DNA from 3 places in the Solibacillus sp. FSL K6-1126 genome. Region 2 is predicted to be linked to each of the others. Evidence: riboswitches for the same ligand, from Rfam matches in the RefSeq annotation. Region 2 holds a riboswitch; each other region holds the start of a gene.
What was found. Region 2 has a riboswitch for S-adenosylmethionine ahead of MHH44_RS19330 (bifunctional homocysteine S-methyltransferase/methylenetetrahydrofolate reductase). Riboswitches for the same ligand answer to the same signal wherever they lie in the genome.
Positions count from the first base shown of each region.

Region 1: linked by a shared signal. The riboswitch ahead of metA (homoserine O-acetyltransferase MetA) and the one ahead of MHH44_RS19330 (bifunctional homocysteine S-methyltransferase/methylenetetrahydrofolate reductase) in region 2 are both predicted to bind S-adenosylmethionine.
Region 3: linked by a shared signal. The riboswitch ahead of metK (methionine adenosyltransferase) and the one ahead of MHH44_RS19330 (bifunctional homocysteine S-methyltransferase/methylenetetrahydrofolate reductase) in region 2 are both predicted to bind S-adenosylmethionine.

Region 1 covers NZ_JBBOPD010000001.1:2,053,913-2,058,205, forward strand. The annotation lists gene MHH44_RS10060 (AAA domain-containing protein) at 1-1,015, shown strand, start outside; gene MHH44_RS10065 (nucleoside-diphosphate sugar epimerase) at 1,031-1,774, shown strand; SAM riboswitch class I at 1,847-1,954, shown strand; gene metA (homoserine O-acetyltransferase MetA) at 2,113-3,054, shown strand; gene MHH44_RS10075 (ABC transporter ATP-binding protein) at 3,106-3,876, opposite strand; gene MHH44_RS10080 (YitT family protein) at 4,000-4,293, opposite strand, start outside.
Region 2 covers NZ_JBBOPD010000001.1:3,883,104-3,887,396, reverse strand. The annotation lists gene MHH44_RS19340 (chemotaxis protein) at 1-40, shown strand, start outside; gene hemG (protoporphyrinogen oxidase) at 188-1,573, shown strand; SAM riboswitch class I at 1,660-1,757, shown strand; gene MHH44_RS19330 (bifunctional homocysteine S-methyltransferase/methylenetetrahydrofolate reductase) at 1,860-3,704, shown strand; gene metH (methionine synthase) at 3,697-4,293, shown strand, end outside.
Region 3 covers NZ_JBBOPD010000001.1:3,117,223-3,121,515, reverse strand. The annotation lists gene pckA (phosphoenolpyruvate carboxykinase (ATP)) at 1-1,444, opposite strand, end outside; SAM riboswitch class I at 1,644-1,759, shown strand; gene metK (methionine adenosyltransferase) at 2,023-3,219, shown strand; gene MHH44_RS15410 (gamma carbonic anhydrase) at 3,336-3,848, opposite strand; gene MHH44_RS15405 (alpha/beta hydrolase) at 4,102-4,293, shown strand, end outside.

The DNA.
Region 1 (4,293 bases), 1.8 Mb from region 2:
CAATGTCATCGGAACAACATGTGTTGCTTCAGCAAATAAAGAGTTTATGGACAACTATCCGACATTTGATGTTGTCATTATTGACGAAGTTTCGAAAGCAACACCACCTGAACTGTTACTGCCGATGTTAAAAGGTGCCAAAATCATTTTAGTTGGGGATCATCACCAGCTGCCGCCACTTGTCGGGGATGCGACGTTTGAAGAGACATTGGAGCAAGTTGTGAAGGAAAGTACAACATTTGAAGAAAAACGGGAGCTTGAAAAGTTACTGGAAGAATCATTGTTCGAGCGTCTTTATAACAATCTGCCGTCACAAAACAAAACAATGCTCGCACTTCAATATCGTATGCATAAAAATATTATGTCAACTATCACACCGTTTTACGAAAATGAATCCGAACAGCTGCAATGCGGGTTAGAGGATTCAGATGCTGTACGTGACCATTTCCTTGAAACATCCAAAATTACGCGGAAACACCATTTACTATGGCTCGATATTCCGAACAAAAAGCCGTATTTTGAAGAGCGTATGAAGGAAGGTTCGAGTCTATTCAATTTGGCTGAGCTGGATCAAATTAAACAGCAGCTGCTTGAATTGAATGCAGCGACAGAACAAGCGAAAGCACAAGGATTGATTCCGCAGGACGCATTAAAATCGGTTGGCGTTATTTCTTTCTACGCTGAGCAAGTAAAACGCATCAACCGTTTGATTGAACAGGAAATCAGTGTACCGCATTTACACATCCGTACAGGATCAGTCGATAAATTCCAAGGGATGGAGATGGATGTGATTATCGTCAGCATGGTGCGGAACCATGACAATGAGCGCGGAGAAATCGGGTTTGCGAAAGATTACCGCCGCCTTAATGTTGCATTATCCCGCGCAAGGGAACTGCTGATCATGATCGGCAGTACTGAAATGTTCACAAAGCGGCCTAAAAGCGCGAAAACACGGGATATGTATGCCCATGTATTAACGACAGTAAAAGAGCAAGACGGCTATTATGCTGTGTAGAAACAGGGGGATTGAATGGATTTACAAATTACAGTTTTACAGCTGCAGAAAGAACTCATCCAAAACCCGTCCATTGAAATAAAAAAGCAAATGCAATATGCCATTCCGATTCACACATTGGAAGTAAAATATCATCCGGTGATGCGCAATGCGATGGATATTTTAATGAAGATGATGCTCATTTCTTTTGAGAAGGCAAAGCTGAAAAATGTTGAGTTATTAGCCGAAATTTTGTTAGTGGAACCGTTATTTATTCATGATTTGACGAATAAAATGTTACGACTGGGTATGATTGTGAAGGAACAGGAATTTGCACTTACCGCTAAGGGTAAGGCACAGCTGGAATCGGGCATTTTTGAAGAGGAGCTTGAAGAAACAAGTTATTTTATTCAATACAGCCCGATCCATGAGCAGCCACTGGATGGTGATCTGGAGGAATTTGCGGATTTGGAGGAGTTTCCGGAGCCTTTCCCGACAATCGAAACGGAAGAAATCGAAGCAATTGAAGAAGCGGTGCTGATTGAATTCATTCAGCAGCAACTATCCGAACAACCGGTTGCGGAAGATGAAGTACCGCATTATATTACAAGTGTTGTTTCGACGGAATCGATCCAGATTAATGATATACCGGTCCTATGTTTTTTGCTTTTCGATCAAAAGGAAAACAGACATTTTGTGCGGGTATACAATACATTGACATGTGTATGGGATGAACAGCTGGAGACAATGTTATTCAATATAGAAAAAGAGCAGCTTTAGTAAGTGTGAAATAATATTTTTAGAATTATTGCAAAATTATAAAGTACATGATACACTAATGACAATTTAATAGTCTTATCAAGAGAAGCGGAGGGACTTGGCCTTATGATGCTTCAGCAACCTCTAGTTCAACTAGAAAGGTGCTACTTCCAGCAAGGTGTCAACCTTGGCAGATAAGAACGGGTAAAAAGGCCCCTCTCATTTCTGTTTTTGCTGGAATGAGAGGGGCTTTTTATATTGTTCTGAAACAGTTTGTTTCAAACGTAAAACAATGCATTGCCTGAAAACCACAAGATTATTAAAAGATTGTTGAAAAAGTTTATGAGGGGGAAAGTGGAATGCCGATTAATATCCCGAAACATTTACCGGCGGGAGAGCTGCTTAGAAAAGAGAAGATTTTCGTTATGGAGGAAGACCGTGCGAAAACGCAACAAATTCGACCGTTAAATATTTTAGTGTTTAATTTAATGCCTGAAAAAGAAAAAACCGAGCTGCAATTGCTGCGTTTACTCGGGAATACACCGTTACAGGTAGATGTGACATTTTTAAACACGGCTACATACGAATCAAAAAATGTTTCCAAATCACATTTAGATACATTTTACCGAACATTCGACCAAGTAAAGCACCGTCGTTTTGATGGACTGATCATTACCGGTGCGCCAGTAGAGAAAATGGATTTTGAAGAGGTAGGCTACTGGAATGAAATCACGCATGTTATGGATTGGGCAAATGAACATGTCACTTCGATCATGTATATATGTTGGGGCGCCCAAGCTGCCCTGTACCATCATTTTGGTATTGGAAAGTTCGAATTGCCGAAAAAATGCTCCGGTGTCTATTCCCATGTGATTACGGATTTAACAGTAGATTTAGTGCGGGGCTTCAGCGATGAGTATGTGGCACCGCATTCACGTCATACGTCGGTTTCGATTGATGAAGTGCGGGCACATCCTGACTTGCGTCTTCTAAGCTATTCGGATGACGCAGGGGTGTTTATTGTTCAATCGAAAAACAATAAACATATTATGATTACCGGGCATCTGGAATATGATGCAACGACACTATCCGATGAGTACTTCCGCGATAGAGAAAAGGACCCGGACAATACGGAAATGCCGGTCAACTATTTCCCGAATAACGACCCGCTACAAAGACCGAAAAATGTTTGGCGTGCCCATTCGCATCTGTTGTTCTACAACTGGCTGAACTATTACGTATACCAAGAAACACCGTATGAATGGCATTACGTCGATGAAAATATTGAATATCATATTTAATTTGTGTAAATGAAATGAACCAGCAGGAGGTGGACTCCGGCTGGTTCGATTTTATTTTATTGCAACCCAGGCACGTTCGCGTTCTATCTGCAAACTGATTTCCCGCCCGAAGAAATCGCTTAATAATTCGTCCGTTAAAACAACTTCCCGTGCACTTGCTTCCACATTTTTTCCGTCTTTCATCAGAAGCACATGGCTAAAACAAGGGAGAATTTCTTCTACATGGTGTGTAACATAAATGAGGGTAGGGGCGTTTTCCGCTTCTGCAATCTGTTCAATCGTTTGCAGCAAGTTTTCCCGTTCAATCAGGTCCAGGCCCCCGCACGGCTCATCCAGTATTAAAATTTCTGGATCTGCCATAATGGCCCTGGCGATTTGAACACGCTGCCGTTCACCTTGTGACAAATGCTCAAATGATTTATTCGCTAAATGATCACAGTGAAAATGTTTCATAATAGAAACGGCATGATCAATTTCTTCTTCCGTCACATCGTTAAATAGACGAAGGGCACCGAACTTCCCGCTGAGCACGATTTCAATCGCATTATCCTGCCAATTGAAGTTATCGATCATCGCATTGCTCACCCAGCCGATCCGCGTTCGAAGCTTCGGTATATACGTCTTGCCGTAGATTTCACCGAGCACCTGGACTTTTCCTTCATTTGGCCAAATATAGCCGTTAATTACTTTTAGTAAGGTTGTTTTACCGGATCCGTTTAACCCTAAAATCGCCCAATGCTGTCCTTTTTGTACATGCCAGCTTAAATCATTTAAAATCTTTTTATCATTGCGATATAAATGGATATTTTCAATATGTATCATTTAAAAACACCTCCACTTTCTACTATGCACTCTTTTCCAATTGAACGGAAGTATTTTTTGAAAATTGTAACAATTCGAGCGAAAAAAAGAAAGCAAACGCATAATGCTTGCTCTCCTCATTATTTATATAACAACACTTTCGACACCTGCTGCGCGGTGGAACAGCTTTCCGTTCCATTTGAGCGCCCATTGTACGACAGGCCCTAAGCCGAACGCCATAAATACAGTACCGATTCCAACAGGTCCGCCCAATACAAAACCTAATACAGCAACCGTTACTTCCATTGTAGTACGTGCGCGGTTGACACTCCAGCCGAGGCGATGCACCAACAGCAGCATTAACGTATCACGAGGCCCTACACCGAGATTTGCAACCATATACATCCCGCAGCCAAAGCCCAGCAGAACAACGCCAAC
Region 2 (4,293 bases):
AGAAATAATTTCCCTGACAAAGCAACTTTCTTATAAGTAAAATAGAGGCCATCCTACCTGGGAATATGTCGAGGGAGGGTGGCTTTTCTTATGAGGTTCTGAAAATTGTAATACCCAGCTGACCATATTTCGTATGAAAAAGTTTATACTATAAGAAGAGAAGCGAACGAAATAGGAGAGAATGGATATGAAAACAGTAGTAGTTGTAGGTGGAGGAATTACCGGGCTATGTACGATGCATTATCTGAAAAATAAAATGCATGAGCAAAACGTGGAAGCACGGTTAATACTGATTGAAAAGAACGCATATTTAGGCGGAAAAATTCATTCCGAATACGATAAAGGTTTTATTATGGAAACAGGGGCTGATTCAATTGTAGCACGCCATTCAGGGGTATTGGAGCTTGTTAAGGAGCTTAATTTTGAATCAGAGCTTGTCTATAACGAAACAGGTATTTCCTACATTCATACGAATAGCGAGCTGTATGCTATTCCGGCAGGTTCGACATTCGGTATTCCGATGAGTGTAGAATCGCTCATGTCGAGTACGTTAATTTCAGAAGAAGGAAAGAAGAGGGCCCTTCAAGATTTAGAAATCCCGAATACTAAATTTACTAAAGAAAGCTCTATCGGTACGTTTTTAGAATATTTTTTAGGTGAAGAAATTGTTCGAAAGCAAATTGCCCCAGTATTGGCAGGAGTTTATTCAGGCGATTTATATCAATTAAGCCTGGCATCTACATTGCCGTATTTAGTGGATTATAAAAACAACTACGGATCGATTATTAAAGGCTTCGAGGCACATCGCGAGCAATTCGAAAAAGCTGCGAATAAGAAGTTTATTTCTTTCCGTCCGGGTTTATCAGCATTAATCAATCGTATAGAAGAACAGCTGCCGGAAGTTGAATTCATGAGAAAGACAGTAACAAAGCAAATTCTAAAAAAAGGTGAGCAATATGAAGTCGTGCTGGAAGATGAAATAATATTGGCAGATATTGTTGTACTGGCCGTTCCAAATGAGACGGTACGTCATGTAATACAGGATGATTCATTAGAGGAACAGCTGAAAAAGTTCACGACGGCATCTACTTTAACGATGTATGTTGGCTTTGATGTACCGGACGATATATTACCGGCTGATGGTACCGGCTTTATCGTTTCGCATAATAGTGATTTAGTTTGTAATGCATCGACATGGACGAGCCGTAAATGGAAGCATACGTCAGCAGAAGGCAATTTACTCGTTCGCTTGTTTTATAAAGATATTAATCCGCGCTATGAAGAGTTGGCAGCCATGTCAGATGAAGAACTGACAAAAGTTGCATTGGAAGACATTCGTCTCAGCTTAGGTGTTGAAGCGGATCCAACTGTCATTAATGTAACAAAGTGGATTGACCAAATGCCGCGCTATGATTTGGCGCATAATGAAGCCTTATCAAAAGTTATACAGCAACTGGCAACGGATTACCCGAATGTTCTATTAGCGGGATGTGCCTATTTCGGAGTAGGAATCGGTGCTTGTATTCAAAACGGCAAAAAAACAGCTGAACACATTATTAGTCGAATTATGTAAAGAAATACTTCATTCAGCTAAAGGGTATTGACGGACGTATTAGATAACGTTATGATTCATTTAAATATTTCAAAAATTCATATTATTTCTTATCAAGAGAAGTCGAGGGACTGGCCCGATGAAACTTCAGCAACCAACATTAAGTCAGGTGCTAAATCCAGTGGCGAATGCCAGAAGATGAGAAGGGATTAAGTCGATAACTACTATGCCTTCTTTTCTTTAATGAAAGAAGGCTTTTTTGTATCGTTAAAATACTGAAAATACTGTAAATGATGGAGTGAAGGCAATGGGTTTACTTGAAGAATTACAAACACGGGTTTTAACAGCCGACGGAGCAATCGGGACACTTCTTTATTCATATGGGTTGGATTATTGCCATGAAGAAATGAATATTGCCCGTCCTGATATTATAGAGAAAATTCATAGTGAATATATTGCGGCAGGTGCAGATATTATTCAGACCAATACATATGGAGCTAACCGTATTAAGCTTGCACGTTATGGCTATGAAAGTCGTGTGAAGGAGTTTAATGAAGCAGCGTTAAAGATCGCAAAGCGGGCAGCTTCCCTGGATGGGCAATATGTTCTGGCAACAATCGGTGGTATTCGGGGAATTCGTAAAAGTGATGCAACATTAGATGAAATTTTAGCTGCGTTCCAAGAACAGGCGGAAGTATTACTAGCAGGTGAACCGGATGGATTTTTATTGGAAACGTATTACGATTTTGAAGAATTATCGCATTGTGTCCATCTATTACGTTCGATGACCGATTTGCCGATCATTGCTCAAGTGACGATGCAGGAACCGGGTGTCCTTCAAAATTTAATGACGTTAAATGAAGCGTTTCAAGACTTGGAAAGGTTAGGTGCAGATATTGTTGGGAGTAACTGCCGATTAGGTCCTTTCCATACAATTCAGGCATTTGAAGGGGTTAATTTACCGAATAAAGCTTTTTTATCAGCTTATCCGAATGCATCATTATTGGACATTGAAGATGGTCGAGTAGTTTATGAGTCGGAAACCGATTATTTCGCACGTGCAGCAGTTGAACTCGTAAACCAAGGTGTCCGTTTAATTGGCGGATGCTGCGGGACGACACCGAAGCATATTGCAGCCGTAAAAAAACGTTTGGCGAATATGCAGCCAATTGAAACAAAAGAAGAAAAACCCGGCCATACACAATTTGTCCGAATTCCGGAGCCACGTAAACAGGAGCCGCTCCACGAAAAAGCAAAACGTGAACGTTCAGTTATAGTGGAACTGGATACGCCACGTCATCTGGAAATTGACGGATTTGTAGAAGGGGCAAAACAGTTATCTAAAGCAGGAGCCGATGTCATTATGATGGCTGATAACTCACTTGCTTCACCGCGCATCAGTAATATCGCGATGGCTGCGATTTTAAAAGAGCAAGGAATTCGTTCATTGCCGCATTTGACATGCCGTGACCGAAATTTAATTGGGCTTCAGTCACATTTAATGGGACTTGATGCACTGGAACTTCATGATATTCTTGTCGTGACAGGGGACCCGACAAAAGTAGGGGATTTCCCGGGGGCGACGAGCGTATATGATGTTTCATCAATGGAACTGATTTCTCTAATTAAGCAGTTAAATAAAGGTGGTTCTTTTACTGGGAAATCGCTGCGTAAACAGGCAAATTTCTCGGTAGCCGCTGCCTTTAATCCGAATGTTCGTGTACTGGACCGTGCTGTAGCCCGTTTAGAAAAGAAAATCGAGCATGGAGCAGATTACTTTATTTCACAGCCGGTTTATACGAAAGAAAAGATTATCGAAATCTATGAGGCGACGAAGCATTTGGAAACACCGATTTATATCGGGATTATGCCACTAACATCTTCACGCAGCGCGGAATTTTTACATCATGAAGTACCGGGCATTAAACTGTCCGATGAAGTACTTGCGCGCATGGCTGCCTGTGGGGATGACAAGGAAGCATCGACAGCAGAAGGAATCGCGATTGCTAAAGAGCTGCTCGATACAGCATGTGAATACTTTAACGGTATTTATTTAATTACACCGTTTTTACGCTATGATATGACGCTGGAATTAATGGACTATGTAAAACAATATGATGTGGAAAGTAAAGGAGTTCAGTCGAATGTATAATCACCCGATTCATGAGCAATTACAAAAAAGAATACTTATCATCGATGGTGCCATGGGGACGATGCTTCAGGCAGAAAACCTAACATATGAAGATTTTGGCGGAGAAGACTTAGACGGTTGTAATGAAAACCTGGTACTGACAAGACCTGATGTATTGAGTAAAATTCATCGTGCCTATTTAGCTGCAGGCGCTGATATTATTTGTACCAATACGTTTGGTGGAACACCACTCGTGTTGGATGAATATGACTTAGGTGACAAGGCAGTTGAAATTAATAAGCGGGCGGTTGAAATTGCACTAGAGGCTGCAAAAGAGTTTTCGACACCAGAATGGCCGCGCTTTGTCGCAGGTGCAATCGGGCCAACGACTAAAACATTGTCGGTAACAGGCGGTATAACATTTGAAGAGCTGGAAGAAAACTTTTATATCCAGGCAAAAGCACTAATTGAAGCGGGAGCGGATTTGCTCTTAATGGAAACTTCCCAGGATATGCTTAATGTTAAAGCAGGAACGATTGCCATTCACCGTGCATTTGAGGAACTTGGCAAAGAGCTGCCTGTCATGATTTCAGGAACAATTGAGCCAATG
Region 3 (4,293 bases), 770 kb from region 2:
CGCTAGATGGTACACCTTCAACGGCTACTGGAATGTTTAATCCAAATACTGCATCTTGAGTTGTCTCAACGTTATTTAATTTACCATCGATTGCAGCACGAACCATTGCACGTGTATAAGAAAGCTTCATACGGCTGCCTACACCATATTCGCCACCAGTCCAACCAGTGTTTACTAGGAAAACTTGTGAACCGTGCTCATCAATTTTCTTACCTAATTGCTCTGCATAAACTGTTGCAGCAAGCGGTAGGAATGGAGAACCGAAGCATGTAGAGAATACTGGTTCTGGCTCTGTTACACCACGTTCTGTGCCGGCAAGTTTTGATGTGAAACCACTTAGGAAGTGATACATTGCCTGCTCTTTTGTCAATTTAGAAATAGGAGGTAATACACCAAATGCATCGGCTGTTAAGAAGACGATTGTATTTGGATGACCTGCTACTGATGGTAACACAATATTGTCAATATAGTCGATAGGGTAAGCGACACGTGTATTTTCTGTTAATGAACCGTCAGCATAGTCGCATTCGCGTGTTTCAGGATCTACCGCAACGTTTTCCAGTACTGAACCAAAGCGAATTGCATTATAAATTTCCGGCTCATTTTCAGCAGATAGGTTGATTGTTTTTGCATAGCATCCACCTTCAATGTTGAATACGCCGTTATCAGACCAACCGTGCTCATCGTCACCGATTAATTTACGATCTTTATCAGCAGATAAAGTTGTTTTTCCCGTACCAGATAGACCGAAGAATAATGCAACATCGCCACCTTCACCAACGTTTGCAGAGCAATGCATTGGGAAGATACCTTGTTCAGGCAATAAGTAGTTCATAATACCGAAGATTGACTTCTTCATTTCACCTGCGTACTCAGTTCCGCCGATTAAGATGATTTTCTTTTCAATAGATGTTATAATGAATGTTTCCGATCCTGTACCGTCTACTTCAGGATCTGCTTTGAAGTTTGGCGCAGATACGATTGTAAACTCGGCAACATGTTTAGCCAATTCGTCTGCTGTTGGGCGGATGAACAATTGATGACAGAATAGATTATGCCAAGCATATTCATTAATTACTTTAATGGATAATTGAGACTCTTTGTCTGCACCTGCAAAACCGTTGAATACATATAACTCGTCACGTTCTTTTAAGTAATTTACAACTTTCACATAAAGTTTATCAAATACCTCTGCAGAAATCGGACGGTTAACTTTGCCCCAATCGATTTTATTGTTGCAAATTTCTTCTTTTACTATATATTTATCTTTTGGAGAACGGCCAGTGTATTTTCCTGTTTGGGCACGTAATGCACCTTCAACAGTCAGCACGGCTTCTCCGCGTGATGTAGCTTTTTCAACTAATTGTGGAACAGATAATTGAGTTTTGATGTTTTCCCCGTTTAAAAGTTCTTTCAGCTCGTTAGCAATTTCTACCGAATTCATCTATTAAATACCATCCTTTTTTATAGTATTCCCTTATAGAGGGGAGTTGATTCCTAATTCAAAAATAGTATAACACATTAAGTGAAATAATCTATACTAATTGCAAATTATTTTTTCCGGAATTTTAAACATTGCGAAATACGTCAAAATTTGTTGACAGCACTTGTTTTTTTGCGTAAGATGTTTAATTGAACGGATACTCTTATCCCGAGCTGGTGGAGGGGCAGGCCCTATGAAACCCGGCAACCTGCGTATATTTTATACGTGTTGGTGCCAACCTGATGCAAGGGCAAAAATTCCCTTGAACGATAAGAGTGAAAGGTAACGAAACGTAATATCCTTTCCTCACGTGTGATGAACACGGCTATGAGAGAAAGGATTTTTTTTATTTTGTTTTACAATTTCGTGCTGAGCGAAAATTATATAGTTACAGCCTTTCAGACCCTCGTGTTAAAGCAAATATAGCTTGACGTTAAAAGGTAGATACGCATTAGCGTAATTGCTTTATATAACGGACATGGGTAATGAGTACCGTATCAATAAAAAACAATTGCCAAAGTGATTTAGGAGGAAATGACATGACAAATCGTCGACTGTTTACATCAGAAAGTGTAACGGAAGGACATCCGGATAAAATTTGTGACCAAATTTCGGATGCCATTTTAGACGCTATTTTAGCTGCAGATCCAAATGCACGTGTAGCTTGTGAAACTACGGTAACAACAGGCTTAGTACTAGTATCTGGTGAGATTACAACTTCTACTTATGTAGATATGAAAGGAATTATCCGTGATACAGTGGCAGAAATCGGCTACACACGCGGTAAGTACGGCTTTGATGCGGAAAACCTTGCAGTACTAGTAGCTGTAGGAGAGCAATCACCTGACATTGCACAAGGTGTTGACCAAGCATTGGAAGCACGTGAAGGTTCAATGACGGATGATGAACTGGAAGCAATCGGTGCAGGCGACCAAGGATTAATGTTCGGCTATGCATGTAACGAAACACCGGAATTAATGCCGATGCCAATTTCTTTAGCTCATAAATTAGCACGTCGTTTAACAGAAGTACGTAAATCAGGAGAATTGGAATATTTACGTCCGGATGGTAAAACACAAGTAACAATCGAATATGATGAAAACAATGAACCTGTTCGTGTGGATACAATCGTTATTTCAACACAGCATGATGAAGAAGCAACATTAGAACAAATTCAAACAGATATTAAAGAGCACGTTATTAAACCGGTTGTTCCTGCTCAATTATTGGATGAAGCAACAAAATACTTCATCAACCCAACAGGTCGTTTCGTAATCGGCGGGCCTAAAGGAGATGCAGGTCTTACAGGTCGTAAAATTATTGTTGATACTTACGGCGGCTATGCGCGTCATGGTGGCGGAGCATTCTCCGGTAAGGATGCGACAAAAGTTGACCGCTCTGCAGCATATGCAGCACGTTATGTTGCTAAAAACATTGTAGCAGCTGGCCTAGCTGACCGTGCTGAAGTGCAACTGGCGTATGCAATCGGTGTTGCACAACCTGTATCAATCGCGGTTGATACATTCGGTACAGGAAAAGTAGAAGAATCAAAAATCGTGAACTGGGTACGTGAGCTATTTGATTTACGTCCTGCGGGCATTATTAAAATGCTTGATTTACGTCGTCCGATTTATAAGCAAACAGCAGCATACGGACATTTCGGTCGCACAGATTTAAATGTGCCATGGGAAAGTACGGATAAAGCGGCTGAATTGAAAGCTAAAGCAGGAATTTAATATAATAAAAAGGAGCATCCAGTTTAATGGATAGCTCCTTTTTTATGATCTTATATAAGATTTCTTTTTAACAAGGTATAGATTTATAAGATTCAAAGAGGGGAATGACTGTTAAATTATTTTTGAAGTGATTTATAGTATTGCCCTTTTGCCACATATTCTGAAATTATCCGATCCATATCTGCGCGATCTTCTGCTGTCACTTCACGTACGACTTTTGCTGGGCGACCCATCGCTAAACAATTGGGAGGAATCACTTTTCCCGGTGGTACAAGACTGCCGGCACCAATAAATGCACCCTCGCCTATAACAGCCCCGTCCAGTATGATGGAACCCATACCAACTAAAGCGCGTTTTTTAATTGTACAGCTATGTAATGTAACTTGATGACCTACTGTTACTTCGTCTTCAATAATGAGAGGGGCAGCGGGACTTTGGTGAAGGCAGCTCAAATCCTGGATACTGACACGGTCACCAATTATAGTTTTGTTTACATCGCCACGAATTACCGTGTTAAACCAAATTGAAGTTTCGGCACCGATTGTTACATCACCGGTAATTGTGGCATAGTCTGCAATGAATGCAGAAGGGTGAATCGTTGGTATTTTATCCTTATAAGGGTAAATCATGTGCATTTCCTCATTTCTTCTATAAAATTGTAGATAAATCTATAGATATCGTAACAAAACGTGAAGATTTTTCAATTAACATTTCTTTTAGAACGGAATGTATTATAATTATACAAATAAATAGTAATATAATGATGCCGATGTTAAAGAAGGTGCAATATCGTAATTTTTTGATAATCGGCAAACTCATTCCTGAATTAAAGGATCACGTGTTTATGTCATAAAAATATTTTATATGTAAGGAGTATTGGCCATGTGGAAATGGGAAACAGAGCAACAACCAAAAGCCGTAGTCGTTATTCTTCATAGCGCATATGAACATCATCGGTGGTACGCATGGTTAATTGAAAAGTTCCGCAGCTCACACTTTCATGTTGTAATGGGGGATTTACCTGGACATGGAGAGCAAGGAAAGTATACAACGTATCATGATGAAGATTTTAAA